2 regions of the Microbacterium sp. NPDC058345 genome follow, and region 2 is predicted to be linked to the other one. Evidence: predicted binding sites of a transcription regulator. Region 2 holds the regulator's gene; the other holds the start of a gene.
What was found. Region 2 encodes HrcA, which represses chaperone genes, less so after heat shock. Its sites were predicted from a motif close to TTNGCACTCGNNNNNNNCGAGTGCNAA; they were not measured.
Positions count from the first base shown of each region.

Region 1: groES (co-chaperone GroES) is a predicted target of HrcA. The motif match lies at 5,147-5,173, and genes of this name have one in related genera.

Region 1 covers NZ_JBHXIG010000001.1:382,387-397,641, forward strand. Annotated here, with positions in the region: gene ACFWH5_RS01945 (dynamin family protein) at 1-1,214, opposite strand, end outside; gene ACFWH5_RS01950 (dynamin family protein) at 1,214-3,088, opposite strand; gene ACFWH5_RS01955 (hypothetical protein) at 3,117-3,344, opposite strand; gene ACFWH5_RS01960 (hypothetical protein) at 3,439-4,557, opposite strand; gene groES (co-chaperone GroES) at 4,765-5,061, opposite strand; gene ACFWH5_RS01970 (SAM-dependent methyltransferase) at 5,289-6,485, shown strand; gene ACFWH5_RS01975 (hypothetical protein) at 6,486-7,628, opposite strand; gene ACFWH5_RS01980 (hypothetical protein) at 7,640-8,746, opposite strand; gene ACFWH5_RS01985 (hypothetical protein) at 8,750-9,190, opposite strand; gene tsaD (tRNA (adenosine(37)-N6)-threonylcarbamoyltransferase complex transferase subunit TsaD) at 9,187-10,275, opposite strand; gene rimI (ribosomal protein S18-alanine N-acetyltransferase) at 10,272-10,853, opposite strand; gene tsaB (tRNA (adenosine(37)-N6)-threonylcarbamoyltransferase complex dimerization subunit type 1 TsaB) at 10,850-11,437, opposite strand; gene ACFWH5_RS02005 (hypothetical protein) at 11,549-12,079, opposite strand; gene tsaE (tRNA (adenosine(37)-N6)-threonylcarbamoyltransferase complex ATPase subunit type 1 TsaE) at 12,210-12,689, opposite strand; gene alr (alanine racemase) at 12,686-13,786, opposite strand; gene ACFWH5_RS02020 (holo-ACP synthase) at 13,783-14,148, opposite strand; gene glmS (glutamine--fructose-6-phosphate transaminase (isomerizing)) at 14,309-15,255, opposite strand, start outside.
Region 2 covers NZ_JBHXIG010000002.1:568,541-583,795, reverse strand. Annotated here, with positions in the region: gene ACFWH5_RS10470 (ABC transporter family substrate-binding protein) at 75-1,793, opposite strand; gene ACFWH5_RS10465 (dipeptide ABC transporter ATP-binding protein) at 1,946-3,880, opposite strand; gene ACFWH5_RS10460 (ABC transporter permease) at 3,877-4,809, opposite strand; gene ACFWH5_RS10455 (ABC transporter permease) at 4,811-5,794, opposite strand; gene lepA (translation elongation factor 4) at 6,057-7,907, shown strand; gene ACFWH5_RS10445 (DUF1990 family protein) at 7,977-8,627, shown strand; gene hemW (radical SAM family heme chaperone HemW) at 8,627-9,847, shown strand; gene ACFWH5_RS10435 (endonuclease domain-containing protein) at 9,951-10,874, opposite strand; gene hrcA (heat-inducible transcriptional repressor HrcA) at 11,112-12,155, shown strand; gene dnaJ (molecular chaperone DnaJ) at 12,198-13,304, shown strand; gene ACFWH5_RS10420 (16S rRNA (uracil(1498)-N(3))-methyltransferase) at 13,331-14,059, shown strand; gene ACFWH5_RS10415 (HIT domain-containing protein) at 14,102-14,449, shown strand; gene ACFWH5_RS10410 (PhoH family protein) at 14,517-15,255, shown strand, end outside.

The sequences.
Region 1 (15,255 bases), on a different contig from region 2:
TGCGCGCGCGCCTCGGCGAGCAGCGACAGCTCACGGAGCATGTGGGCGGATGCGGCGAAGCGCTCGATGCCGGCACGGATGCGGTCGGTCCCGTCCCGCGGACGGTCGCGCAGCAGCCGCTGCACCTGCAGCACGACACCGCGCGCCTTCAGGATCTCGGCGCGCGGCTGGAACTGGGCCTGCACGAACTCCTGCAGCTGGATCAGCCCGCTCTGCTGCACCAGCGCTTCGGACAGCTCCGAGGAGCTCGCCACGCCGTCGCGGATGAGCGCGGTCGCCAGACGCACGCCGAAGATGCCGAACCGGGCGAGCAGTGCCTCACGGACGGCGACGCTGAGACCGGTGACGGCGCTGTCCCGGGTGAACCGGTCGGCCGAGACCAGAAGCCTCTCCCGTTCCGCGCGCTCGATCCCCGCCAGCTCACGGAACGCGATGTACTCGCTCTCGCGCAGGGTGCGCGCGCCCTCGGCGAGCAGTCCGGCGACCGGCACGACGCCCAGGGCCAGCGTCGCCAGATCCCCGTCGCGTTCGTAGCGCTGCGCCACCCGCCGGGCGGAGAGCAGCGAGTCGATGCGCCCGGAGCCGACCTCGTCGGATCGGGAGAGCACCGCGACAGCGCAGATGCTCTGCGCGACGCCGGCGGCGGTGTCGCGGAACGCCTCGAGGAATTTCACATCCGACCCGTGCAGATGACGCATCAGGTACACCACGGCGTCCGCCGAGGACGGCGCGTCCTCCGGGGTGAGGAACCGCGTCGTGGCGGCCGAGGTGTCGGCCGAGATCGACGCGATCCCCGGGGTGTCGATGAGGATGAGCGACGACAGCCCGTCCAGCGGCCATTCCACGTCGATCCACTCGATCTCCTCGGCCGTGCGCCCGCCGAGGTCGAACACGAGCAGCCCGGTGTCGCGCCGGATCGGCATCCGTGCCACGCCACCGTCGCGCAGATGCATGGTGATGCGCGGCGTCGGCGAGTAGCGGTACCAGGTGACGATGCGGGTGCACTCGGCAGTGTCCGTCGCGGCGATCCGCTCGCCGAGCAGCGCATTCAGCAGCGTCGACTTGCCCGCCTTCACCATTCCTGCGATAGCGAGCCGGAGGGGCTCATGCAGGCGCACGTCGAGCTGATCGATCAGGGCGATCGCCTCTCGATCGTCGGCGTACACGGTGCGGGTCGTGCGCAGCAGATCCTCGGTGTCGGAGAGCACCGACATCAGCGAACCGCCCGCTCGCCGATCGCGGGCACCGGCGGTGCTCCCGCGCCGAGGGTGCGCGACGGCGCGGGCGGCAGCGGCGGAATCGCCCGGCGCACCCGTTCGAGCTCGTCGATCCTCTGCTTCAGCACGACGACGCGCTGGTCGCGTGTGGCGGTGAAACCGGTCGCCGCCTGCCTGGCACGCTGCAGCGCCTCGGACAGTGAGCTGTGCAGCTCCTCGGCGAGCGAGCCGAAGTGGTCTCTTGCGGAGCGCTGCACCACGCGGAGCCGGTCCTTGAGCTGCTTGCCGACCTGGAAGGTGACCTCGTCGATGTAGCGTCGCACGATGATCTTCGCCTCCTGCTGGCGGCGGTTCAGCCTGTTGCCCATGTCCTCGCGGTAGGCCCGGCGTCCCACCAGCACGCCCGCCAGCAGCGAGAGCGGGTTGACCAGCGCCAGGCCGATCAGCCCGGTCGCGAGACCCACCATGAGCACGCCTCCGTACGACCCGCGCACTCCGATGTAGATCTTCTCGGCGGCGCCGAGCTGACCGTCGTCCAGGCCGGCGATCTCGTCGATCGGATCGAGCACGCCGCGGATGTCCGAGACGTCGACGACTGGGATCTCCGACTCGTCCTGGCTGAACAGGTCGGCCACCTCCTCCGACAGCCAGCGCGAGCGTTCGTCGGTCCACACGAAGGTCTCTGAGACGGCCGCGGTGACGCGCTGGTCCAGCCACTCCCGGAACTGATCCCAGATCGGCCCCGGGTCGCCGTCGTCGATCGCCCGTTCGGCTTCGCGCTGCACCTTGCGGAGCCGGTCACGCACGTCGTACTCCATGTCGGCGACGAGATCCGCGATGCCGTCGGTGAGGGTGACCTGCCACCGCGCGGAGCGTCCGCGGAACTCATCCGCCTTGGCCTTGGCCGCCTCGAGCTCCGCGATCATGCGCGGCGTGTCCGACGGGTTCAGCAGTGCGTTCAGTTCGGCGCGCAGCGACATCTCCAGCTGGTCGACGACGGAGGTCAGTTCGTGCACGGCACCGCGTTCATGGATGATCTCCGCGCGGCCCAGCACCTCGCGGCGCAGGTGCGCGACGAGCGCCGGAAAGCCGGACTCGTCGTTGAGGGTGCGGTCCTGCACTTCCGCGGCGAGCAGGCGCAGGTCACTCGACACCGAGAAGATGGGCACATCGTCGGCGTCGCCGAGGTGGGCGCGGTCGATCTCCTCGATGCGACGCCATTCGGGATAGAGATCGGTCTTGGCGAGCACGGCGGCGACGTTCGGCGAGATGCGCATCGCGTGCCGCAGGAACTGCACCTCGGGCTCCGTGTACTCCTGGGACGCATCCGAGACCAGCAGCACCGCGTGCGCCGAGGAGAGCGCGGCCAGCGTGGCCAGCGAGTTCGACGACTCCAGCCCGCCGACGCCGGGCGAATCGATGAGCTTCAGTCCGCCGCGGAGGATCTCCCGAGGCAGCAGCACCTCGGCGGAGAGGATGCCGCGCTCGTTACCGGGGTTGCCGCGCTCGGAGACGTAGTCGGCCAGGTTCTCGAGGGGGATCTGGCGCCGCTGCGGTTCGGCGGCACCGGGAACCCGCTCCAGCACCCAGGCGGAGGGCTGCTCGGCATAGCCGACGGTGGTGGCGACGCTCGTCGCCACGTCGTCGTCGACGGGGCACGCCGGCGCGTTGACGAGCGCGTTGATGAGCTTGCTCTTGCCCTGCTTGAACTCCCCGACGACGATCACCCGCACCGCGGGGTCGATCAGCCTCTCCCGAGTGGAGGCGAGGCGAGTGGCCAGGTCGTTCCTGCCGGCGGACGCGGCGAGATCGCCGACGTCATGAATGACGTCGACGATCTTCGCCTCCCCCGTGGTGCGATGTTCCTGCACGGATCCCCTTCTTCCGTCTCGGACCGGATCAGCCGAACAACTCAGGGCCGCTGGGCAGGTCGCCGGGCGATGCATCGTTCGCCTGGACATCGCCTCCCCAGATCGCATCCACGTCCAGGTTCCAGTCCGATTCATCGATGTCGGCGATCTCCTGAGTGAACGCGTCGGTGGTGAACGGGTCGATGAGCCCCGCGTCTCCCCAGATCGCAGGATCGAGCTCGTCACCGCCCGGTCGGGTTTCCCAGTCCTCGGACATCGCGTCACCTCCCAGAGGTGCTCAGGAGTCTAGTGGTGCGCCCGGTCGTCCACCAGAGGCGGACGACCGGGCGGGTCAGCGACTTCTCAGCGGCTCAGAAGTCGAGCTCGTTGGCGTCCCCGAAGGGGCTGCCGACGTTGGAGTTGTCGACGTCGACATCGAGGTCGGGGTTGCTCGAGTTGTCCTGGAAGGAGTCATCCACCGACCAGTTGTCCGAGTTGTCCGTCATCGAGTTGTCCTGGAAGGAGTCGTTCACCGACCAGTTGTCCGAGTAGTCGGTCATCGAGTTGTCGGAGTTGTCCGAGTTGTCGGAGTTGTCCGAGTTGTCCTGGAACGAGTCGTTGATCGACCAGTTGTCCGAGAAGTCCTCGTTGAACGAGTCAGTGTTCCAGGTGTTTCCGATGGAGACGTCTCCGACCGTGACGGTCGTCGAGGTGTTGTCGATCGAGACGTCGCGACCGGCAGCGATGGAGCTGTCTCCCGAGGCGATGTTGCTGCTCTGGGCGAAGCCCTGGGTCACGTCTCCGCCCGTCACGGCGCCACCCGACCCGTCCCCGCCGTTCGACCCGGAGGAGGACCCGGTGGAGATGGTCTGGTTCACCGACTGATCGTTCAGCGTGGTGCGCGCGTCGATGTGGAAGGTGCCTGCGCCGGCCATGGCCGCCATGCCACCGCCGCCCGAGCCGAGGTTCATGTCGCCGAACCCGGAGTTGTACTGACGCACGCCGGTGGTCACCGAGTTGTCGTACAACGTGTTGTACGAGTCGGTCACCGAGTGGTCGGAGTTGTCCCGCCAGGAGTGGTCGGAGTTGTCCGAGTTGTCGTTGTTCGAGTCGTTGGTGGAGTTGTCCGAGTTGTCGGAGTTGTCGTTGTACGAGTCGTTCGTCGAGTTGTCGGAGTTGTCCGAGTTGTCGGAGTTGTCCGAGTTGTCGGAGTTGTCCGAGTTGTCGGAGTTGTCGGAGTTGTCCGAGTTGTCGGAGTTGTCCGAGTTGTCCGAGTTGTCGGAGTTGTCCGAGTTGTCGGAGTTGTCCGAGTTGTCGGAGTTGTCCGAGTTGTCGGAGTTGTCCGTCATCGAGTTGTCGGAGTTGTCCGAGTTGTCGGAGTTGTCCGAGTTGTCGGAGTTGTCCGAGTTGTCCGAGCTGTCGTTGCCCGAGTTCGCGATCCCCAGATTCCACTGAGCACCGAGGACATTGACGTTGTCGTCAAGAGCCATGATCCGTTTCCCTTCGTCATGAGTGCCGAGTGGCGCCTAAGACGAGTGTGCTTCCTGCCGTCCCCGCCGGCATCGGGGGGCACCCCGAGGGTTGCGGGGCCGGTCGGGGGGTTCTGGGGGTGGGGGCTGGAATCCGATAGGGGGCGACACGACGAAGGGCCCGGATGCCGCAGCATCCGGACCCTTCGAGGACCTGGCGTCAGAGCGTCAGCGGACGACGACCGCGAGGACGTCGCGAGCCGACAGCACGAGGTACTCCTCGGCGCCGAACTTCACCTCGGTGCCGCCGTACTTGCTGTAGAGCACGCGGTCGCCGACGGCGACGTCGAGCGGAACGCGGTTGCCGTTGTCGTCGATGCGGCCGGGGCCCACGGCCACGACCTCGCCCTCCTGGGGCTTCTCCTTCGCGGTGTCCGGGATGACCAGACCGCTGGCGGTGGTCTGCTCGGCCTCGACCTGCTGGATGACGATGCGGTCCTCGAGCGGCTTGATGGAAACCGACACGGTGTACCTCTTCTTTCTTGACGGAGATCAGAAGACTGGTTAGCACTCTCATGCCGAGGGTGCTAACTCCAGTCTATGCCGACCGCTGGCACTCACGCAATGCGAGTGCCAGCTCCGCGCGTGGCGGCGCTCGGGTGGCGCCGCTGGTCGCCTCGCGAAGGCGGATGCGGCGAATCGCGCCTCCCCAGCGCATCGGATGCCGCCGAACCCGCGCATAGGCTGGTGCGATGGAGATCTCCGAGCTCGCCGCGCTGCTCACCCGTGAGGGTCTGGCGCTGCTCGACGAGGTCGGAACCGTCGCATCCCCCGCCGAGGTCGCTCGCACCGTGTCCCGGCTGCGCGCCGCCGGCCATTCGCCCGACCTCGTCTCGGCCGTGGTCGGACAGGCGAGCCTGAGAGCGCGGGCCGAAGCCAAGTTCGGCGACTTCGCGCAGCGGATGCTGTTCACCCGCGCCGGTCTCGAACAGGCCACCCGGCTGAGCGTCGCCACACTGCACGCCGTGCGGATGCGGCAGGCCGGGATGACCGCCGTCTCAGACCTGGGCTGCGGCATCGCTGGCGACAGCCTGGCCTTCGCCGGCGCGGGGCTCGAGGTAGAGGCTGTCGACGCCGATGAGGTGACGGCCGCGATCGCCGCCTACAACCTGGCGCCGTTCGGCGACAGCGCATCCGTGCGACAGGGGCGGGCGGAGGACTCCCTTCCCGTGCACCGCGGCGACACCCATGCGATCTGGCTCGACCCGGCCCGGCGCACCGCCGGGCACAGCGAGACGCGCCGCACCGCGGCATCCGACTGGTCGCCGTCTCTGGACTGGAGCTTCGAGGCCGCCCGCCGGCACCCTGCGGGCATCAAGCTGGGACCGGGACTGGATCGCGACCTGATCCCCGGCGACGTCGAGGCGCAGTGGGTGAGCGTCGACGGCAGCGTCGTCGAACTCGTGCTGTGGAGCGGGGCGCTGGCGCGCGAGGGCGTGCGGCGCGCGGCACTGGTGATGCGCGACGGCGATTCCCACGAGCTGACGGCGCCGGCGGATGCCGAAGATGCGCCGGTGCGTGAACTGGGTGCGTTCCTGCACGAACCCGACGGCGCGGTGATTCGCGCCCGGTTGATCGGCGAGGCGGGGCGGATGCTGGATGCCGGGATGCTCGACCCGCAGATCGCGTACCTCACCGGAGACAACGCCGTGACGAGTCCGTTCGTGCAGTCGTTCCGGGTGCGTGAGACGATGCCCGCGCATGTGAAGACGATCAACGCCGCACTGCGCGCGAACGACGTCGGCCGGCTGGAGATCAAGAAGCGCGGTATGGACGTCGACCCCGCCGCCTTCCGCAAGAAGCTGAACCTGCGCGGATCCGCCCAGGCGACCCTGATCCTCGCCCGCACCGCGGCGGGCAGGGTGGCGATCCTCGCCGATCGGGTCTGATCAGCCGATCTCACCGGTGGTGTCGTCGACCGTGGCGCAGTATCCCGTGTCGACGTCGCAGGTGATCGAGGCCGCCTGGCGGATGACCGTCAGCAGCGGGCCGCGCGGCGAGTGCCACCGCAGGCTGTAGCTGACCTCGGGCAGGGCCAGCACCAAGGGATCCTGCGCATCGAGCCCGCCGCACCCGCGCGCGGTGTCGTGGGTCACCGGGTCGACCACCAGCAGGCAGGCGTCGCCATCCGCGGTCAGCCACACCGGGGTGTCGTCGTCGTAGCCGACGATCTGCAGCTGATTCGCGTCGACGCCGGCGTCGACGAGCACCTCCGCCAGCACCACCTCGCCTTCGGAGAATCGGTCCCGCCAGCTGCCGTCGGACGCCATCCGCTGGATGACGGTGACCGGCTCGCCCGAGATGCCCTGAAGCACGGATGCGGTGAGGTACACCAGTTCGCCGTCGACCGACACCTGCATCTGCGCGCCCGCTCCGCCACCCCAGCTCTCGATCTGCTCGCGCGTGTAGCAGTCGCCTGCGGACTTCTCGCCGAAGCGCAGCACGATGCACTCGCGGGCGCCATCGTCGCGCGTCGCCGACCAGACCGACGCCCCGTGCTTCGCACCGGCGAACCGCACCGACCCGGGGTCGTACTCGCCGGATGTCTCGATCTGGGTGAACTGCTCCCGCTGCTCGGCCGTCATCGCCGGCGCCGCATCGGCCGGGCGGATCGGCAGCAGCCAGCCGCCGGCGAAGCCGAGGAGGGCGGCCGCCACCACGGCGAGGGTCAGCAGCAACCGGCCGCGACGTCCGCCGCGCGAGTCGCCCGTCTGCCGGGTGATGGTCGGTTCGAGGGCCGGCTCCTTGGCCGGTTCGAGGGCCGGCTCGGGGATCGGCTCGAGCGCCGGTCCGAGAGCCGCTTCCTTCCGCGCGGGCTCCGCCTCCGGTTCCGGGCTGTACACCGGATCCGGGTTGTACGCCGGATGCGGCGGCTCGCTCTGCCGCCGCGAGTCCGGCGGCGCGGCCGGCGCGTGGCGGCGCGCGTCGAGCTCACGCAGCTCGGCGACCTCTGCCGCCGTCAGCGCGTCACCGGGCGCGAAGGCGCGGCGCTGCAGCTCGCGCCGTCGCGCGGCATCCGTCTCGTCCAGCATCCGTCACCCCCTCACTGCACGGCTGTCGTGCCGCCCTCGGCGTGACGGACGATCGTCAGATCGTACCCGCGGGTCGGCGAGGCATGCACGCTGTACGTCACATCGGGCATCTCGAGCTCGAGGGTCGGCTCCGAGGCGTACATCAGCGCGCCGCAGTGCTCGGCGAACCCGTCCGTCTGCTCCACGAGCAGGCAGGTGCGGTCGGCCTCGTACAGCCAGACGGGGATGTCGCCGTCGTAGCCCACGATCTGCAGGAATTGACCGTCGAAGCCGGATTCGACGAACATCTCGGCCGTCGCGAGTTCGCGCTCGTCGTACTGCGACCGCCAGTCCCACGAGTCCGCCGAGCTCTGACGCTGCACGATCACCCGGCGCTCACCGGTCACGTCTTCGATGAACGTCGCCCAGAGCATGTACTCGTCGTCGCCGTCGTTGTACGAGAGGGTCGTCTGGGGTCCGTAGTAATAGGCCTCTTCCATCTGCTCCGGCAGGACGCATCCGGTCTTCTCGTCCTCGTCGTGGGTGAGGATGAGGCAGTCCGTGGTCGAGCCGTCCTTCGTCGCCTGCCACACGTTCACGCCGTACTTGTCGCCGAGCAGCCGCACCGAGCCGGGATCGTACGTGCCCGAAGCCTCGATCCGCGCCCAGATGTCCTGCTGCTCGTCGCTCATCGCCGACCCGCCGTCGCCGCGCGCGAACGCCAGCCATCCGCCGCCGAAGCCGAGCAGGATCGCCAGGGCAGCCACGAGCGGCAGCAGCCAGCGGCGGCGGGACGGCGCCGGGGTCTCGGTCGCCGGCGCGTTCGTGTGCTCACTCGCCGCGGTGTCCGCGGCCGGCGCTCCGGCGAGCGGAGCAGTCGTCACCTGCGGCGGCGCGGGCAGCGGATGCTCCTCACGCGCGTGCGCGGATTCCGCGGTGGCATCCGGCGCAGGCTGTGCGACTTCCGGCGCGACCGGCGCGACCGGCTCCGGCGCACGCACCTCGGCCGCGGCGACCGCCAAGCTGCGGCTGTCGAGCGCATGCAGTTCAGCGGCTTCAGCCCGCGTCAGAGCACCGCCGGGCGCGTACGCCCGCCGCTGAAGCTCACGTCGTCGTGCGGCATCCGCGGCATCCAGCATCCGTCACCCCATGGTCTCGAACTGCATGGCGGCCCAGATCAGCCACCCCGCACTGAACAGCGTCGCCACGATCCCCAGCACCAGCGCCCAGATGGCCACCTCACGGTTCTCCACCGGGCGACGCAGCGACATGGTCGCCGCGATGACCGCGACGATCGCCACCGGGATGCCCCACCCGACGAACATCGAGGTGGCCAACGCGACGATCGCGGCGAACAGGGCCCAGGGAGCGAGCTTGGCGTCGTCGGCCGGCTCGGGGACCGCGGGCGCCCACCCCGTGTCGGCGAACGCATCGACGTCGGCGATCGGCCCGGTGGCGACCGGCTCCACACTGACCGGCCCGGTCGGAAGCTTGCCGTACCCCTTCGCGGCGCCGGGCAGCGACGCCGACCCCTGAGGCTTCTCGACCTCGGGGGTGGGACCTTCGATGCGCGGGTCGGTCATGCCGGACTCACCTGGATCTCGGTCACCGGCAGCGTCGAGTCCGCGCCGAAGGCGAGCGTCGACGGTGCGCGCCCGCTCGCGATCAGCTCCGCGGCGAGGCCGGCGATCATCGCACCGTTGTCGGTGCACAGCGACAGCGGCGGGATGCGGACGGTCACGCCGGCGGCCGCAGCACGCTCTGTCGCCACCTCGCGCAGCCGTCGGTTGGCGATGACGCCGCCGCCGAGCAGCAGGCGGGGCACGCCGCGGTCGGCGCAGGCGGCGAGCGCCTTGGTGACCAGCACGTCGACGACCGCCTCCCGGAAACCGGCCGCGACGTCGGCGACGGGGATCTGCTCGCCGTTCGCCTCGGCGCGCTCCACCCAGCGGGCGACCGCCGTCTTCAGGCCCGAGAACGAGAAGTCGTAGCGGTGCGCGGCCATGTCGGAGGCCTTCGACAGTCCGCGCGGAAAGCGGATCGCCTTCGGGTCTCCCCCGATCGCCGCCCTGTCGATCTGCGGCCCGCCGGGATACGGCAGACCGAGGATGCGCGCCACCTTGTCGAAGGCCTCCCCCGCCGCGTCGTCGACCGTCTCACCGAGCAGCTCGACGTCGGTGGTGAGGTCGCGCACGTGCAGCAGCGAGGTGTGACCGCCGCTCACCAGAAGCGCGATCGTCGGATACTCGAGCGGACCGGCGTCCGCCCGGTCCGGCGCAGCGGGCGAATCCGGCATCGAGAGGATGTCGGCGGCGATGTGCCCGACCAGATGGTTCACCGCGTACAGCGGCTTGCCCAGCGAGACGGCCAGGCCCTTGGCCGCTCCGACGCCGACCATCAGGGCCCCGGCGAGCCCCGGACCGCTCGTCACGGCCACGGCGTCCAGCTCGTCCAGGCTGACTCGGGCCTCGGCGAGGGCACGGTCGATCGACGGCTGCAGCGCTTCGAGGTGCGCACGGGCCGCGACCTCGGGGACCACGCCGCCGTAGCGGGCGTGCTCATCCATGCTCGAGGCGATCGTGTTCGACAGCAGCGTGCGGCCGCGCACGATGCCGATGCCGGTCTCGTCGCAGCTCGTCTCGATGCCGAGCACCAGGGGTCCGATCATGTGCGTCCCTCCCGTGCGGCATCGTCTTCGCGCGATTCGACGGAGATCGCACGCTCTGCAGGATCGACCTGCGGATCCTCTCCTGCAGGTCGTGCATTCTCCTGCGCGGCGGGAGGCTTCCCGGCGTTCCAGGTGCGCAGGTCGAGCCGCATCACGACCGCGTCGACGTCGTCGGGCTGGTAGTAGCGCGGGCGCCGGCCGAGCTCGGCGAAGCCCTCCGAGTTGTACAGCCTCTCGGCGACCGGGTTGTCGGCGCGCACCTCGAGGAACAGCTCCTTCGCTTTCCGGGCGACGGCCTCGGCGATCAGCGCGCGCAGCAGCGCGCGGCCGCGGCCTCGGCCGCGGAAGGAGGCGTCCAGGGCGATGGTCTGGATGTCGGCATCCGCCCCGCCGCGCAGCGCCCGCAGCCCGCCGTAGCCGACGATCCGGTCGTCGTCCTCGTCGACCAGGTAGAACGTGTGGGCGCTGGTGAGCTCGGTGCCCATGGTCGCCTCGCTCCACGCGTCGGTGGGAAAGCTGCGACGCTCGAGGTCCATGATCGCCGGCAGGTCGGCGACGGTCGCGGGGCGAAGGCTCATGCGCTCACCCGCTTCGGTGCCCCGGGCTGCACGACGTCCGGCGAGCGCAGGTACAGCGGTTCTGCATCCGCGAGCACCCGGCCGGCGGTGATCGCGGCCTGCCCGACGCGAGCGAGCGCGGCGGCCGACAGCTCGGCGGCCTCGATCACGGGCGCCTCCAGTTCGGCGCCGTGCTTCTCGAGGCGGGTGGGTGCGATGAGATTCGGGATGCCGTCGGCATCCGTCCCGTCGAAGACGCTCACCGCGATCTCGCGGCGTCGCGCATCGGTGACGACGGCGAAGGGTCCCTGTGCGGCCGTGTCGAACGCGATCGCGTAGTGGCTCGGCACGGGAACCACGGGGATGCCGCGGCCCAGCGCGAAGGCCCGGGCGGCAGAGATGCCGATCCGCAGGCCGGTGAACGGGCCAGGGCCCATGCCCGCAACGACATGGGTGATGCCGGGGCGTGCGACGCGGGCGAGCAGATCGCCGATCACCTCGGCATGTCCGAGCGGGTCGGGGGTCGACGCCTCCGCGACCGTGCGCCCGTCGGCATCGATGACGGCGACGGCCGTGCCCAGAGAGGTGTCGACGGCGAGGATCACCTCTCCAGGTTAGTCGTGGTCGGTCGCGGTGACGGCGTCGGGCTCACGCGAAAACGCCGCGACGCGGGCGGTGGCTGAGATCCGTCAGCGACCGCCCGTGCCGATGCGGTCTCAGGGGGCCGGCGTGTACGGCGTGTAGAACGTCGGCTCACCCGCCAGCACCATCGGCGTTCCGTCGTCGGCGACGATGGAGATGAGCTCCGACGTGCCCTGCGTGGTCTCGGTCGTGTCGGTGTAATCGAACAGGAAGTCGAGCTGGGAACCGGCGGGCACCGTGACCGGCACGCCAAGGTAGCGACCGAGGATCCTTCTGTTCTCCAGAGCTCGCTGACCCCGGTACACACTGCCATTGACGACGATGGGCTGAAGCGAGGAGAAGGGGTAGGGCCAGAGCGCGATGCGGATCGAGACGGTCCCGTCGAAGTCCGCATCGCCGTTGTTGAAGATCGTGAACCCGGCTGTGCCCGCGGGGTTCCCCTCGCCCCCTGGCGTCACCGAATACCACAGCCCTTCCACCGGGGGTGTGACCGATGCGGCGGCGAAAGGCACGGCGGTCGCCGCGGCGACGACGGGCACACTCCAAGCTGCTGCGCGGGTGAAGGTGCGTCGGCTGATGCCGGGTGACTGCTGTTCCTGCTCCATCGGGGGCTCCTCTGCGATTTGGGATACCAGATTATCGGTGGCGTCACGGGGTACAAATTCACCCACCGCACTGATCATCTGCGTCACCCGAAACCGGACGGAGGCCGGCGACGGACCGCCCAGAGCGCTCTCAGCGCTGCACGCGGGCGATGGTCACGAATCGCGGGGCGTCGGCGTCGAGGTCCTCATCCGCCACGTCGGCGCCGCCGACCGGGCGTTCGAGCTCGATGTCCCACCAATCGTCGGCGACGGCATCCGCCATCGGCCTGCCCCACTCGATCACGACCACCGAACGGGCGAAATCGATGTCCAGATCGTCGAGCTCGGCGGCCGACCCGAGCCGGTACGCGTCGACGTGCACCAGGGGGGCGCCGCCCACGAGCGACGGGTGCGTGCGAGCGATCACGAACGTCGGGCTCTGCACCGGACCGCGTACGCCCAGCCCCTCGGCGATGCCGCGCGTGAACGTGGTCTTGCCGGCACCGAGCGGACCGGTCAGGACGAGCAGATCGCCGGCGCGCAGCTCGGCGCCGATGCGATGCCCGAGCTGCTGCATGGCATCCGCGGTGGCGATCTCGTGCCGGCCGGTCAGCTCGTCGAGGGCGCTCACGACATCGTCCGCCGCGGCACGCGCGCCCCGATGCGGGTGACGATCTCATAGTTGATGGTGCCCGCGGCATCCGCCCAGTCCGTGGCGGAGGGGTGGCCCAGCGTCGGATCGCCGAACACGACCACTTCATCGCCGACGGCGACGGGCTCGTCGCCCATGTCGACGACGAACTGATCCATCGCGATGCGCCCGCACACGGTGTGCGGCCGGCCGTTGATCAGCACCGGTCCCCGGTCGGATGCCTGCCGCGGGATGCCGTCGGCGTAGCCCAGCGGTACCAGCGCGAGCGTGGTCTCCCGCTCGGTGCGGTGCACGTAGTCGTACGAGACGCCCGTGCCGGACGGCACCCGGCGCACCGCGGCGACCGCCGCGCGCAGGGTCATCGCGGGGCGCAGCCCCAGCTCGGCCGAGCTGCGGCCGGCGAACGGCGAGAGTCCGTACAGGCCGATGCCGATGCGGACCGCATCGAGCCGCGCCTCGGGAAGCGCGATGGCTCCGGCGGTGGCGGCGAGATGACGGATCTCGGGGCGGATGCCGTGCGCCTCGGCCCGCGCCAGGATCTGCTCGTACCGGGCGAGCTGCGCCCGGTCGTCGTCGGGGCTCGCGCCGGACAGGTGGCTGAAGATGCCGACGACGCGGATGCGGCCGATGCGTTCGAGCCGCGCCGCCTCGGCGAGCACCCGCTCGAGCTCCGCGGCCGCGATGCCGTTGCGTGAGAGGCCGGTGTCGACCTTGAGGTGCACGGATGCCGGGGCCGGCGACGCCTCGGATACGGCGACGAGCTGTGCAAGCGAGGAGACGCCGATCTCGATACCGGCCTGTACGGCGTCGTCGAAACGGCGGCCCGGTTCGTGCAGCCACGCCATGAGCGGGGCGGTGATCCCGGCGCGGCGCAGGGCGAACGACTCCTCCAGGGTGGCGGTGCCGACGCGGCTCGCTCCCCCGGCGAGCGCCGCGATGGCGACCTCGGCCGCGCCGTGCCCGTACCCGTTGGCCTTGACCACCGCGATCACATCGGTCGCGGTGAGCCGGCGCAGATGCTGCACGTTGTCGGAGATCGCCCCGAGGTCGATGGTGGCTTCGCGGAAAGGGTTCACGAGCGGTAGTCCTCGCGTTCGGCGATGACGTACGCGGCGGCCAGGCCGGCGTCGTGCGTGAGCGAGAGGTGCAGGGCCGTGATGCCGCGGTCGGCGACGACCTGCGCTGTCGAACCGCTGAGCACGAAATGCGGGCGCCCCGACGCCTCCGAGGCGATCTCGATCTCGTGCCAGTACACCCCGTCACTGCCGCCGAGCGCCTTGATCAGCGCCTCCTTCGCGGCGTAGCGGGCGGCGAGCGAGCGCAGCCGCAGGCTCTGCTCGGCGGGGGTGAACAGGCGCTCGAGCAGGCGCGGGGTGCGCGTCACCGACCGTTCGAATCGCGCGACGTCCACGAGGTCGATGCCGGTGCCGATGATCACCCGTTCAGCCTACTCGCGCGGGATCCGGCACAGCATTCGCCGATTCCGGCTCACCGGGAGCACTGCCGCCGACATCGCGATCGAGAACCGCGGCTCCGGATGCCGCACACGCAGAACCGCCCCGGAGCACGCGGCTCCGGGGCGGTTCGCAGAGATCAGATCACTCGACGGTGACAGACTTCGCGAGGTTGCGCGGCTGGTCGACGTCGAGTCCCTTGGCCGTGGCGAGCGCCATGGCGAAGATCTGCAGCGGCACGACCGCGAGGATCGGCTCGAACAGCGCGCCGGCGAGCGGGATGCGGATGACCTCGTCGGCGTAGGGCAGCACGGCGGCGTCGCCCTCTTCCGCCACGACGATCACCCGGGCCCCGCGGGCGCGGATCTCCTGGATGTTCGACACGACCTTCGAGTGGATCAGCGCGGAGTGCCGCGGCGACGGCACCAGCACGAACACCGGCTGACCGGGCTCGATCAGCGCGATCGGGCCGTGCTTGAGCTCACCGGCGGCGAAGCCCTCGGCGTGGATGTACGAGATCTCCTTGAGCTTCAGCGCGCCCTCGAGAGCGATCGGGTACCCGACGTGGCGGCCGAGGAACAGCACCGACCGGGTGTCGGCCATCCAGCCGGCGAGCTGGGTGACGTGGTCGTTCTCCTCGGCGAGCACCTGGGCGACCTTCTCAGGCAGGCTCTGCAGTTCGGCGACCTCGCCCGAGGCGTCGGATGCCGTGCCGCGCACGCGGCCCATGTGCAGGCCGAGCAGCAGCAGCGCGGTGATCTGCGCCGAGAACGCCTTGGTCGAGGCGACGGCCACCTCGGGGCCGGCGTGCGTGTAGACAACCGCATCCGACTCGCGCGGGATCGTCGCGCCCTGGGTGTTGCACACCGACAGCGTCCTCGCGCCGCGCTCGCGCGCGTACTTGACGGCCATCAGGGTGTCCATGGTCTCGCCCGACTGGCTGATCGAGACGACGAGGGTGTCGGCGCCGATCACCGGGTCGCGGTAGCGGAACTCGTGCGCGAGCTCGACGTCGACGGGCACCCGGGCCCACTGCTCGATGGCGTACTTGCCGACCAGCGCCGCGTACGAGGCGGTGCCGCACGCGGTGA
Region 2 (15,255 bases):
AAAGCGGGGCCGGTGGACGAACCACCGGCCCCGCACTCAGGATGCTGTGCCGAAGCGCAGCGACCCGTCAGGGATTACTTCTCCCAGCCCACGTTCTCGACGGGCTGGACACCGAACAGGTCGAGACCCACGTAGGGCTCGGGGGTCAGGTTGGCCAGACCCGCCTTGGCAGCGGAGATCGACGGACCGTTGTAGAGCGGGATCAGGCCCCACTCCTGGAAGATCTCTGCCTCGAGCTTCATCGCGGCCTCGGTCTGCTTGACCGGGTCCTTGATCGACTCGACCTCATCGTGGATGCGCTGGTCGGTCTCCTCGTTCTGAACACCCGAGAGGTTCAGACCCTGGTCCTGACCGTAGAGCTGGAAGAACCACGCCGCGCCGAACGGGTCGGACGAGGTGAACCGCAGGCTCATGATGTCCCAGTTCTTGTTGTTGTAGTCCTCGGCGAACTTGTTCGACGGACGCACATCGACCTTGACCTCGATGCCGACCTCCTTGAGCGACGCCTGCAGCGACTGCGCGAGCGCGGCCTGGGTCGGGTCGTCGCTGAAGATCGGGTACGTGGCCGAGAGCTTCACGCCGTCCTTCTCGCGGACGCCGTCAGCGCCGGCCTCCCAGCCGGCCTCGTCGAGCAGCGCGTTGGCGGCCTCGGGGTCGTACTCCCAGCCCGCCTCGGCGAGCGCGTTGGTGTAGCCCGGCTGGAAGTTGAACAGCGTGAAGGAACCGGCCGGCTCCTCGTCGTAGTCCAGGCCGTTCCAGGCGATCTTCTTCTGCTGGTCGATGTTGACGGCCTTGAAGAACGCCTCACGAACCTTGACGTCGGCGAACTGCGGCTTCTCGGCGTCGACCTCGAGCAGGGTGTTGGCGGTCTGCATCGCCCGGTAGATCTCGATGTCCTTCATGTCGGCGACCTGCGCGAGGCGGTCCTTGGTGCCGACGCCGACGGTGTCGATCTCGCCGTTCTTGAACGCGTTGATCGAAGCCTGCGCGTCCATGCCCTTGAAGGTGACCTTCTCGAGCAGCGGCTTGTCGCCCCACCACTTGTCGTTCGGCTTGAACGACACGAAGTCGGTGTTCGCGTCGAACTCGTCGATCGTGTACGGGCCGGCACCCCACTCGGGGTGCGGGTTGTCGATCATCGCGGTGTTGAACACCTCGGGGCTCTCGGCGAGCTTCGGGTGGATGACGCCGGTGAGGAACGGCATCTGCGGCCAGGCGAACTCGCCGTCGAAGGTGACGATGGCGGTCTTGGGGGTGTCGCCCTGCTCGACCGACGCGATCTCCTTGTAGCCGTCGATGGCGTTCGGCACGAAGCCCTCGTCGTTCGAGCGGTTGGCCTTCCAGGTGGCGTCGATGGCGGTCCAGTCCATCGGGGTGCCGTCGTTCCAGGTCGCCTCCTCCGTGAAGGTGAAGGTGATCTGGGTGTTGCCGTCGACCGTGTCGATCTTCCACTCGTCGAGGTACGCGTCGTGCTTGTAGGGCGTGCCGTCCGGCTCCTGCAGCAGGATCTGCGGCATGTACCACGCGGCCACGCGCGAGGTGTCGGCGCTGCCGTCACCGTGGAACGCGTTCAGCTGCTCGGGGATCTCGTTGATCGGGAAGTTGGCGGTGCCGCCTTCCTTGAGGTTCTCGCGGGGCTGGGGGTTGTAGTCCGCCTGCTCGACTTCCTTGGCGCCGTCGCCGTTGTCGCCGCCGTCACCGTTGTCGCCGCCGGTGTTGGCTGCGCACCCGCTCAGAGCGAGTGCGAAAGCGCCGGTGAGTGCCAGCGCTCCCATCAGCTTGTACTGCTTCATGGTGCTCCTTTCGCCTTTCGGCGTGTCATAAGGGGAGGATAGTTCTCGCGTGACCACGTGAGCGGCGCACGTGAGTGAATCGTGACTAACTGTTATCGGACGGTGATCGACGGTGATCGCTCCGAGGCCGCGCGCACGGCCTCCCCTGGCGATCAGACGGTGGCGGGCCGCGTGCTCATGGTCTCGGCATCGAACACCACGCGCTGACGCGTGCGCTCGATGTCGGGGTCGGGAACCGGGATCGCCGAGAGCAGCGCCTGCGTGTACGGATGCTTCGGATCGTCGAAGACCTCGTCGACGGGCCCGTGCTCGACGAACTCGCCGAGGTACATCACCGCCACGCGGTCGGCGATGTGGCGCACGACGGAGAGGTCGTGGGCCACGAACAGGTACGAGAGCCCGAGCTTGACCTTCAGTTCGTCGAGCAGGTTGATCACACCCGCCTGGATCGACACGTCGAGCGCCGAGACCGGCTCGTCGAGGACGACGACCTTGGGGTTCGTCGACAAGGCACGGGCGATGCCGATGCGCTGACGCTGCCCGCCCGAGAACGCGCCGGGGAACCGGTCGCGGTGCGCGGGATTCAGACCCACCAGGTCCATCAGCTCCTCGACGCGGGCGAACGCCTCGTCCTTCGGGGTGCCGATCGCGAACAGCGGCTCGGCGATGATGTCGGTCACCGTCATGCGCGGGTCGAGGGCGCCCATCGGGTCCTGGAAGACGATCTGGATGTCGCGGCGCAGCGTGCGCTCGAGCTTCCGGTCGTCGAGCGTGTTGACGCTGGTGCCGGCGATGATGATGTCGCCGTGCTCCTGCTTCGCGAAGTCCATGATCTGCAGCAGGGTCGTCGTCTTGCCGCTGCCGGACTCGCCGACGATGGCCATCGTCTCGCCTTCGCGCACGTCGAAGCTGATGCCCTTGACCGCGTGGACCTCGCCGACCTTGCGCTTGAACAGCGCGCCCTTGAGCAGCGGGAAGGTCTTGGTCATGTTCTGCACCTCGAGGGTGACCGGCCGCTGCTCGCGAGGCATCCGGGTCAGCTCGCTCTCGGGCACAGGCAGCACGGGGTACACCGGCAGCCCGCCGATGAACCCGGCGTCGTCGATCTCATCAGCACGGATGCACGCGGCCGTGTGCGGCTGGCCGCTGCCGGTGGCGACCGGGGCGAGGTCGGGCTCGCGCCGCACGCACGCATCGATCGCGATGGGGCAGCGGGCGGCGAACGGGCAGGCGTCCGGCAGGTCGATCAGCAGCGGCGGGTTGCCCTTGATCGGCGTCAGGGGTTCCTTCTCGGCCTTGTCCACGCGCGGGATGGCTCCCAGCAGGCCGATCGAGTACGGCATCCGCGTTCGGTGGAACAGCTCGTGGGCCGGTGCGTGCTCGACGGGCTTGCCCGCGTACATCACCATCACGTCGTCCGCCGTGCGGGCGACGACACCCATGTCATGGGTGATCATGATCACCGCGGCGCCGGTCTCGTGCTGCGCCTTCTCGATGAGGTCGAGGATCTGCGCCTGGATCGTGACATCGAGCGCGGTGGTGGGCTCGTCGCAGATGATCAGCTTGGGGTTGTTCGCCATGGCGATCGCGATCACCACGCGCTGGCGCATGCCGCCCGAGAACTCGTGCGGGAACGACTTCATCCGCTTCTCGGGGCTGGTGATGCCGACGAGGGTGAGCAGCTCGACGGCGCGTTCCCACGCCTCCTGCTTGGAGATGCTGCGGTGCACGGTCAGCGCCTCGACCAGCTGATCGCCGATCGTGAAGACCGGCGTCAGCGAGGTGAGCGGATCCTGGAACACCATGGCCATGCCGTTGCCGCGGATCATCGACATCTGCTTGTCGGTCTTGCCGAGCAGCTCCTGGCCGTTGAACTGCACGGAGCCGGTGACCTTGGCGCTGTCGTCGAGCAGGCCCATGATCGCCAGCGACGTGACGGACTTGCCCGAACCCGACTCGCCGACGATGCCGAGGGTCTTCCCCGCCTCGAGATCGAAGGAGACGCCGCGGACGGCGTCGACACGGCCCGCCTCGGACGGGAAGCTGACGGTGAGGTCGCGGACGGAGAGAACAGTGTTGGGGGTCATGCGCGGCCTCCCGCCGCCGAAGTGGGATCGAGCGCGTCGCGCAGGCCGTCGGCGATGAGCGCCATCGACACGGTCAGCAGCGTGAGGGCGAGAGCGGGGAAGTAGAACAGCCAGGGAGCGCTGGTCACGCTCGCCGCGCCGATGCCGATCAGCGATCCCAGCGAGACGTCGGGGATCTTGACGCCGAAGCCGATGAACGACAGACCGGTCTCGGTCATCACCGCGCTCACGACGCCGAGGGTGAAGTTGATGACCAGCAGGGAGCCGATGTTGGGCACCAGGTGGCGCATCACGATGCGCATGCCGCTCACGCCCATGTACCGGGCGGCGTCGACGTACTCGCGTTCGCGCAGCGAAAGCGCCATCGTCCAGATCACACGCGCGGGGAAGAACCAGGCGATGAAGATCATCGCCAGTGCGATCACCCGCCAGTCGCCGCCCGCGTTGTTCGAGACCAGGGCGAGGATCAGGAAGGTGGGGATGACCATCAGGAAATGGATGACCAGCAGCGTGAAGCGCTCGACCCGGCCGCGGAAGTACGCCGCGGCGGCGCCGACGATCGCAGACAGCACGGTGACGCCTACCGACACCGTCACGGCGATCATCAGCGAGCGCTGCAGACCGACGGCGGTCTGGGTCCAGGTGTCGTGACCGGAGGCGTCCGTGCCGAACCAGTGCTCGGCCGAGGGGCCGGTGCTGAGGTTCAGGAAGTCCATGTCCTCGATCGTGTACGGCGAGATCAGCGGCACGATGATGGAGTACAGCACCATCAGGACGAAGATGACGACGCCGACGACGGCGGGCTTGTTGCGCATGAAGCGCCGGGTGTACAGCGTCCACTTGGAGAGCTGCTTGCTGGGGATGCGTTCGGCGGTGGTGTCCGGGCCGACCGGCGGCTGGACCTGGGAATCGATCATCTCGGTGCTCATGTCAGCTCACCCTCACTCGCGGGTCGAGGACCACGACGGCGATGTCGGCGAGCAGGGCGCCGATCGCGGTCAGCACGGCGCCGAAGGCCGCGACGGCGACGACGCCGTGCACGTCGTTACCGTTGATGGTGGTCAGGAAGTACCGGCCCATGCCCTGCCAGGCGAAGATCGTCTCGGTCAGGATGGCGCCGGTGAAGATGCCGGGGATGGCGAAGGCGACCTGCGTGGACACGGGGATGAGGGCGGTGCGCAGCGCGTGGCGGCGGATCGCCTGCTGCTTGGTGAGGCCCTTGGCCCGCGCGGTGCGCACGTAATCGGCCTTGATGTTGTCGAGCAGCAGCGAGCGCTGCAGGAAGTGCGTCGCCGCGTAGCCGGTGAGGACCAGGGCGATCGTGGGCAGGATCAGATGCTGCAGGGTGTCGATGACGACGGGGAAGAACCCGGTCACGCCTTCGCTCGAGGAGCCGGTGACGTAGAAGACCCGCTCTCCGACCCAGTTGTTGAAGTTGATCGCGAGGATCACGACGGCCAGGCCCGCGACGATGATGTTGATGTTCATCGTGATGATCGAGATGCCCTGCCAGATGCGGTCGCCCACCTTGTACTGACGCGACGCCGTGTACACGCCGATCGCGATGCCGAGCACCGTCATGATGACGGTCGCGCCGAGGACGAGCTCGGCGCTCACCCACATGCGGAAGCCGATCTGCTCGTTGACCGATCCGCCGGTCGGGCTGACGCCCCAGTCCCAGCGCAGCAGGATGCCGGTGAACCAGTTCCACCACCGCTCGATCAGCGGCGTGCTGTCGCTGAGATTGCGCGGGCCGAGCAGATTCTCGATCTGCTCCGGGCTGAGCGGGGGCCTTCTTGCCACGTAGTTGCTGCGGGGATCGAGGAAGGACCAGGCCAGGAAGTACGTGATGTTGGTCGCGACCACGATCATGAGCAGCCAGCCGAGTGTCCGGCGCACGAGATACTTGATCAAGGTGGTGATTCTTTCTCTTCTACAGCCGCGCGCGGGATCTGCCGACGCAACGCTGGGTCGGGATGCAATTCAAGCATCATCCCCGGGGTTACGCACATCCGCTCCGCACTCGGGCTGTGACGGAGTCCTGTCGCTCGCGGCATCCGGTTCCACCGGATCCGTCAGGGCAACTTCGCGAGACTATCACCGCTCGGTGCGAATGAGGGATCCGGGCACCCTGAACGTAGAATCGTCAGAACCCTTTCGGACATCCAAGGACCACATGTCTCCCCGCGCTCTCACTCCGCTGTCGCCTGCCGCGACACCCGCCACGCAGATCCGCAATTTCTGCATCATCGCTCACATCGATCACGGCAAGTCGACCCTCGCCGACCGGATGCTGCAGATCACCGGCGTGGTCTCCGACCGCGACATGCGCGCCCAGTACCTCGACCGGATGGACATCGAGCGCGAGCGCGGCATCACCATCAAGAGTCAGGCCGTGCGGATGCCGTGGCAGATCGAGGGCGAGACGTTCGCGCTGAACATGATCGACACGCCGGGTCACGTCGACTTCACCTATGAGGTCTCGCGGTCGCTGGCGGCCTGCGAGGGTGCCATTCTGCTCGTCGACGCCGCGCAGGGCATCGAGGCGCAGACGCTCGCCAACCTGTATCTGGCGCTCGAGAACGACCTCACGATCATCCCGGTGCTCAACAAGATCGATCTGCCCGCCGCCGATCCCGAGAAGTTCGCCAAGGAGCTCGCCGACCTCATCGGCGGGCGTCCGGAGGACGTGCTGCGCGTCTCGGGCAAGACCGGCGTCGGCGTCGAGGACCTGCTCGACCGTCTCGTCAGCGAGATCCCCGCGCCGGTCGGCGACCCCGAGGCGCCCGCGCGAGCCATGATCTTCGACTCGGTGTACGACGCGTACCGGGGCGTGGTCACCTATGTGCGCATGGTGGACGGCAAGCTGGCGCCGCGCGAGCGCATCCAGATGATGTCGACCAAGGCGACGCACGACCTGCTCGAGATCGGCGTCTCGAGCCCCGAGCCGATCCCCACCAAGGGCCTCGGCGTCGGCGAGGTCGGCTACCTCATCACCGGCGTGAAGGACGTGCGTCAGTCGAAGGTGGGCGACACGGTCACGACCGCGCGCGGTGCGGCATCCGAAGCCCTCGCCGGCTACACCGATCCGAAGCCGATGGTGTTCTCGGGCATCTACCCGATCGACGGCAGCGACTACGCCGAGCTTCGCGAGGCGCTCGACAAGCTCAAGCTGTCCGACGCATCGCTGCAGTACGAACCCGAGACGTCGGTGGCGCTCGGGTTCGGCTTCCGCTGCGGCTTCCTCGGCCTGCTGCATCTGGAGATCATCACCGAGCGCCTCTCGCGCGAGTTCGGCCTCGATCTCATCACCACCGCCCCGAGCGTCATCTACGAGGTCGCGACCGACACGGGGGAGACCGTGACGGTCACGAATCCCAGCGAGTACCCCGACGGCAGGGTGGCGTCGGTGTCGGAGCCGATGGTGAAGGCGGCGATCCTGCTGCCGAAGGACTACGTCGGCACGGTGATGGAGCTGTGCCAGTCGCGGCGCGGCTCGCTGCTCGGCATGGAGTACTTCTCCGAGGAGCGGGTCGAGCTGCGTTACGACATGCCGCTCGGTGAGATCGTGTTCGACTTCTTCGATCAGCTGAAGTCCAAGACGCAGGGCTACGCCTCGCTGGACTATGAGCCCTCCGGTCAGCAGGAGGCCGATCTCGTCAAGGTGGACATCCTGCTGCAGGGCGAGAAGGTCGACGCGTTCAGTTCGATCGTGCACCGCGACAAGGCGTACAGCTACGGCACGATGATGGCCGAACGGCTGCGCAAGCTCATCCCTCGGCAGCAGTTCGAGGTGCCCATCCAGGCTGCGATCGGCGCGCGCATCATCGCCAGGGAGACGATCCGCGCGATCCGCAAGGACGTGCTCGCCAAGTGCTACGGCGGTGACATCAGCCGCAAGCGCAAGCTGCTCGAGAAGCAGAAGGAGGGCAAGAAGCGCATGAAGATGGTCGGCCGCGTCGAGGTGCCGCAGGAGGCGTTCATCGCCGCGCTCTCCGGCGATGTCGAGGGCAAGGACAAGAAGTGATCACCGCGGCATCCTCGGATGCTGCGGGTGATGAGCCGCTGTCCAGGCACCTCACGTAGGCTGGAGCCCATGCGTCGCGGGACATTCCGAGAAGGCACGGTGGACTATGCCGCGGTCGGGGCGACGCACGCCCCCGATCTGATGCAGTATCCGCCGGAGCGCAGCATCCCTGCCGAGGAGTCCTGGCGCATCGGCAGCGGCGAGGAGCGGTTCCGCAGTGCCGGTGACGCGCTGCTGTCGTGGACGGCTCAGCGGGCGGCCGGTCTCGAGCTCACGGATGTGCGACCGGCATCCGGTACGGCGTACACAGGCGTCAGCTTCGACGCCGAGGGTGCGCCGATCGCCCCCAACCGCACCCAGGTCGAGCAGCGTTTCGACGCCGAGGGCACGCCCTTCGTCGCGCCGGGCATGACTTTGAAGCTGCGCGGCAGGGCGAAGGGCATGCGTGCGGATGCCGAGCTGCGCGTCATCTCGGTGACCGAGGAGCGCCGCCGTGTGGGCTTCGTGCTCGGCACGATCGGCGGTTCGGTCGTGAGCGGCGAGGAGTCGTTCGACATCGACTGGCGCGAGGACACCGATGAGGTGTGGTTCACCGTGCGCGCCTTCGACGCACCGGTGTCGCTGCTGTACCGTCTGCCGGGGCTGGTGAAGCGTCGTCGTCGTGAGCTCTTCGCGCTGTATCTGCGGGCCATCTCGCCGCTGTACGCGACGCCGATCTGATGGCGGGTCCTCTGCCGCTGGGCGACCCGGCGCCCGCCGACGGACGCCTGCCCGCCGATCTGAGACCGGACGGCGCCACGCCGTTCTCCGCCTACCTGCACGTGCCGTTCTGCCGGGTACGCTGCGGATACTGCGACTTCAACACCTACACGTCCGGAGAGCTGCGCGGCGCGAAGCAGGAGGACTACGCGTCGACGCTGCTGCGCGAAGTCTCTCTCGCACGAGAGGTGCTGTCCGAGGCGGACGCGCTGCGTCCCCTCGACACCGTCTTCTTCGGCGGCGGCACGCCGACGCTGCTTCCGGCCGGTGATCTCGGGCGGATGCTGGACGGCGTCGCCGCGGCCTTCGGCATCCGTCCCGGCGCCGAGGTGACCGTCGAGGCGAACCCCGACACCGTCACGCCCGAGGTGGTGCGGACGCTCGCCGACGCGGGGGTCACCCGCATGTCCATCGGGATGCAGTCCGCGGTGCCGCACGTGCTCGCGGCTCTCGACCGCACGCACCGGCCGGAGAACGTCAGCACGGCCGTGCATGCGGCACGCCAGGCGGGCCTCGATGTCAGCGTCGATCTCATCTACGGCGCACCGGGGGAGACGCTCGCCGACTGGGAGCGCTCGCTGGACGCCGCGCTGGCCCTGGAACCCGACCACGTCTCCGCCTATGCGCTGATCATCGAGGACGGCACGAAGCTCGCGCGCCAGATCCGCCGGGGCGAGGTGCCCGCGCCCGATGACGATCTGCAGGCCGACATGTACGAGACCGCCGATGAGCGCCTGGCGGCCGCGGGCTTCGGATGGTACGAGGTCAGCAACTGGGCGCGCAGCGACCGGAACCGCTCGCTGCACAACCTCGCCTACTGGCGAGGCTCGGACTGGTGGGGCTTCGGCCCAGGAGCCCACAGTCATGTCGCCGGGCTGCGCTGGTGGAACGTGAAGCACCCGGCCGCCTACGCTCAGCGTCTCGACGCGGGGGATTCCCCGGCGGCCGGACGGGAACGCCCCGATGCCGAGGCGCGCATGCTCGAGCGGGTGCTGCTGCAGAGCCGCCTGGTCGAAGGGCTGGCGATCGACGAGATCGCCGAGGAGCGTCGCGACCGCGTCGCGGGTCTCATATCCGACGGCCTCGTCGACGCCGCGGCCGCGCTGCGTGAGCGCCGGGTGCGGCTCACCCTGCGCGGACGGCTGCTCGCCGACGCGGTCGTGCGGGCGCTCACGGGCTGATCGCCGCGCCCGGCCTGAGCGCCGCCGGCCCCAGCCCGGATCAGAAACGCTGCTGCGATCGCCCGCGGAGCGGCGTTTCTGATCTCCGCCGGCCCGAGTGCGATCAGGAGCGCGCGGAGATGGCCCGACGCACGCGGCTCAGGAAGGCGTCACGGCCGTGTGTGAGATCGTCAGCCGTGAGCCGGATGACGATCCAGCCGAGATCCTCCAGTTCACGCTGGCGACGGATGTCCGTCCGCCACTGGTCTTTGTCCGTGCGGTGCCCGTCGCCTTCGTACTCGATGGCGATGCGCAGCTGCGGATAGGCGAGGTCGGCGCGGGCGACGAACCGCCCGCCATCGAAGACGTCGTGCTGCACGACCGGCTCGGGCAGCCGCGCGGAGACCAGCGCAAGCCGGGTCTCGGTCTCCTTCGGAGACTCGACTCCTTCGCGCACTGACGGCAGTGCAGCGCGGATGACTCCGGACCCCGGGAACCGCCCCCACTGGGCCAGCCGCTCCCGGATCTCGTCGAGTGAGCTCAGCGGGCGCCCCGGTCCCAGACCGGGGTAGTTGAAGGACGACGTCACCAGGGCATCGAGGATCGTCACCGCTTCATCGCGTGTGAGAGTAGGCGCGAGGCTGAAGCAGGTCGCGACCGGATCGGCGATGCGGACGCCGCGCGAGCGGTGGATCCGGACCCTGTCGCGGTGCAGTCGCCGTCCGCGCACGCCTGCGGTGCGTGGTGGACTCAATTGAGTGGGCACGCCGATCTCGATCGGCTCGGCGGGGGACCAGGACCGAGCGAGCGGAAGACCCCAGGCGCGCGCAGCCGACACGCCGACGAGATACTGGTCGGGGCTCATTCGTGGTCGATAGGCGGCGACCTGCTCGGTGAAGCAGGCCGGTGCGGCGAGACTGCGCACGCCGTGGAAGGGACGATGCAGGTCGGCGGCATCCGCTCGCCCTCGCCGCACGCCCGCGCGCGCGGCATCCCGCATGAGGAAGCTCTCGCCCAGTCTGGCGGGCAGTGGTACCCGGTGTCGCATCCTGACATGTTCCCGGTTCGGCGGACTGCGCGCGCCGATCCAGGCCCGGCTGTGGACAACCTTCACCGCCGCTTCGCCGAAGCGGATCAGAAACGCTTCCCGGACCGGCTCCCGACAGGCGTTTCTGATCTCGCCTGAGACGCATCGACGCCCCGCGTGCAAGGGTGTTGGGCTCGGTACAGGCAGTCCGGAGTAGAATTGGCACTCAGAACGTCGGAGTGCCAGCGGGAGGGGAACATGGTCACGGAACGAGGACTGCAGGTCCTCCGCGCGATCGTGCAGGACTACGTCGAGTCCCACGAGCCGGTCGGCAGCAAGTCGATCGTGGAGCGGCACGCCTTCGGGGTGTCGGCGGCCACCATCCGCAACGACATGGCGCTGCTCGAGGATGAGGAGCTCATCACCGCTCCGCACACCTCGTCGGGGCGCGTGCCCACCGACAAGGGGTACCGGCTCTTCGTGAACCACCTGGCGCAGCTGCGGCCGCTCTCGGCCGCGCAACGCAGCGCCATCGAGACATTCCTCGCCGACCCCAGCGACCTCGACGACCTGATGGCCCGCACCGTGCGCGTGCTCACCCAGCTCACCGGGCAGGTCGCGCTCGCGCAGTACCCGTCCTTCGCACGGGCGAGCATCACGCATGTGGAGCTGGTCGCCCTGGCCCCGAATCGGCTGCTCGTGGTGCTGGTCACCGACGCCGGCGGGGTGTCGCAGCGCATCTCGCCGCTGCCCATCGAGGTCGATGACGAGGACGTGGCCGTGCTGCGCGCTCGCCTGTCCGCCCTGATCACCGGTCGCGCGGTGAGCGATGCCGCCGACCGGATGACCTCGCTCGGCCGGCCCGAGGCAGGATCGCCGGCCGCGCGTCTGCATCCCGCGCTCGTGTCGCTCGCCGCGGTGATCGCCGAGGAACTGGCCGAGTTCCGTCAGGAGCGGCTGGTCATGGCGGGTGCGGCGACCCTGGCGCGCCGCGAGCAGGACTTCCGCGGCAGCATCCACCCGCTGCTCGAGGCCATCGAGGAGCAGGTGACCCTGCTGCGGCTGATGGGTGAGATGGTCACCGACGAGCATGGCCTCGCGACCAGCATCGGCACCGAGAACGCGCCCTTCGGGCTCGGCGAGGCGTCGATCGTCGCGAGCAACTACGCCGCCCCCGGCGGCACCGCGCGCGTCGGGGTGATGGGTCCCACGCGCATGGACTATCCGAGCAATCTCGCAGCGGCACGGGCCGTCGCCCGCTACCTGTCGCGGATGCTCGAGGACGACGAGGCCGGCCGCTGACGCGGACGGCACACAGCAGCACGCACACGCAGAAAGGTGATCGTGGCGGACCATTATGAGGTTCTCGGGGTGTCTCGCGACGCCACGCAGGATGAGATCAAGAAGGCCTACCGCAGACTGGCACGACAGCTGCACCCGGATGTGAATCCGGGAGACGACGCCGCGGAGCGCTTCAAGCTGGTCACGCACGCGTACGACGTGCTCAGCGACGACGAGTCACGACGCCGCTACGACATGGGCGGTGGCGAGGACGGCGGCTTCGGCGGTTTCGGCGGTTTCGGCGACATCTTCGAGACGTTCTTCGGCGCCTCCGGCGGCGGCAGGGGAGCGCGACCCCGGTCGCGGCGCGAACGAGGGCAGGACGCCCTGGTGCGCATCACCCTCGACCTCGGCGACGTCGTGTTCGGCGTGCACCGTGACATCGAGGTCGACACGGCAGTGCTGTGCGAGACCTGCAAGGGCAGCTGCTGTCAGGAGGGCACCGCGCCGGTCACCTGCGACGTGTGCGGCGGCAGCGGGCACGTGCAGCGACAGGTGCGCAGCCTGCTGGGCAACGTGGTCACCACTCAGCCGTGCGGCACCTGCGAAGGCTACGGTACGACCATCCCGTACCCGTGCGGCACGTGCGCCGGGCAGGGACGGGTGCGCTCGCGTCGCGCCGTCTCGCTCGACATCCCCGCCGGCGTCGAGACCGGTCTGCGCCTGCAGCTTCCCGGCTCGGGTGAGGTGGGCAGGGCCGGCGGCCCGAACGGCGACCTGTACGTCGAGGTCACCGTCGCCCCGCACCCGGTCTTCAGCCGCGAGGGCGACGACCTGCTGGCGACGCTCGAGGTGTCGATGACCGACGCGATCCTCGGCACCACGACCACGATCGACGGCCTGGACGGCACGGTCGATCTGGAGCTGCGCGCCGGCGTTCAATCGGGCGACGTGCTCACCATCGGCGGCCGGGGCATCACACCCTTGCGCGGGTCGCAACGCGGTGATCTGCGGGTCGGCGTGCAGGTGCTGACGCCCACCCGGCTGGATTCGGCGCAGCGCAAACTCATCGAGGACTTCGCGAAGAAGACCAAGGCGCCGGCGCCCAAGCTCGCCCAGTTCCAGCAGGGACTGTTCTCGAAGCTGCGCGACCGCTTCCGCAGCCACTGACCCACGCGCACGCGGATCGGAGCCCCATGGCCCTGCACTTCATCGTCCCGACCTGCTCCGGTGCGGATGCCGGCGAGCTGATCACGCTCACCGGAGCCGAGGCCAAGCACGCCGCCGTCGTGCGGCGGGTGCGGGTCGGCGAGAGCGTGACGATCGGCGACGGAGCGGGCGTCTGGCTGGAGGGCGCCGTCGAGGACGTCTCGGCGTCGCAGGTCACGGTGCGCATCTCCCGCCGCTCGACGCAGGACGCACCCGTGGCGCGCATCACCCTGGCGCAGGCGCTCGCGAAAGGTGACCGCGACGAGCTCGCCGTGCAGGCGGCCTGCGAGCTGGGCGTCGACGAGATCGTGCCGTGGCAGGCGGCCCGCAGCGTCTCCCGCTGGGAGGGGGCGAAGGCGGGGAAGGGGCGTGAGCGCTGGTCGGCGATCGTGCGCGAGGCCGCCAAGCAGGCGCACCGCGCGTGGATTCCCGACGTCACCGCCGTCGAATCGACGGCGCAGCTCGCGAAGCGCGCGCCCGACGCACGGCTGCTGGTGCTCGACCCCTGGACCGAGACGCGGCTGTCGAGCATCCGTCCCGACCACCGGGACATCGTGCTCGTCGTCGGTCCCGAGGGCGGCATCGCCCCCGAGGAGCTGGAGCGCCTCGAGACGGCCGGCGCCGAACGCGTGCGCCTCGGCGACACCGTGCTGCGCACCTCGACGGCCGGACCCGCCGCGATCGCCGTGCTGTCGACCATGCTCGGCCGCTGGTGACCGCCCGACCCGCGGCGCCGGCCGGTCAGTAGACTGAACGCCATGACGGAACCCTCGATCTTCACCCGCATCCTGAACGGGGAGATCCCCGGCGAGATCCTCGCCGACACCGACCGGGTGTTCGCGGTGCGCGACATCGACCCGCAGGCGCCGCTGCACGCGCTCGTCATCCCCAAGACGGAGCAGTACCGCGACGTCACCGAGCTCGCCGAGGGCGACCCTGGACTGCTCGCCGAGATGGTCGCGATGGCGAAGCGGCTCGCCACCGAGCACGCGAACGGCGAGTATCGTCTGATCTTCAACAACGGCGCCAGCGCCGGCCAGTCCGTGTTCCACGTGCATGCGCACGTGCTCGGCGACATCGAGGAGAGCAAACTCGTTGGCTTCTGACGAATCCACCCCCCGTTTCCCCGCTCAGCCCGAGCACACCGAGCGCATCTTCGCCGACGGCGTCGCCATGGTGCAGCTGCTCGGCCCGCAGGACCGCCTGCTGCGCGTGCTCGAGAAGCAGCATCCACAGGTGCAGGTGCTCGTGCGCGGCAACGAGATCACCCTCGGCGGCACGCAGACCGATGTCGCCGCGGCCAGGAAGCTCGTGGAGGAGCTGCTCGAGATGACCCGCTCCGGGTACGACCTCGTCCCCAGCGACGTCGAGAACTCGGCTCGGATGCTGCAGCGCTCCGAGGGACCGCGCCCGAGCGAGGTGCTCGGTGAGGCGATCCTGTCGACCCGCGGCAAGGTCATCCGCCCCAAGACGCTCGGTCAGAAGGAGTACGTCGACGCGATCGAGCAGAACACGGTCGTGTTCGGCATCGGCCCCGCCGGAACCGGCAAGACGTATCTGGCGATGGCGAAGGCGGTGCAGGCGCTGCAGCGCAAAGAGGTGCAGCGCATCATCCTCACCCGGCCGGCCGTGGAGGCGGGCGAGCGGCTGGGCTTCCTTCCCGGATCGCTGAACGACAAGATCGACCCCTACCTCCGGCCGCTGTACGACGCGCTCAACGAGATGATGGACCCCGAGATCGTGCCGCGCCTGATGGCCACGGGCACGATCGAGGTCGCGCCTCTCGCCTACATGCGCGGACGCACGCTCAACGACTCCTTCGTGGTGCTCGACGAGGCGCAGAACACCACGCCGGAACAGATGAAGATGTTCCTCACCCGGCTCGGATTCGGCACGAAGATGGTGGTCACCG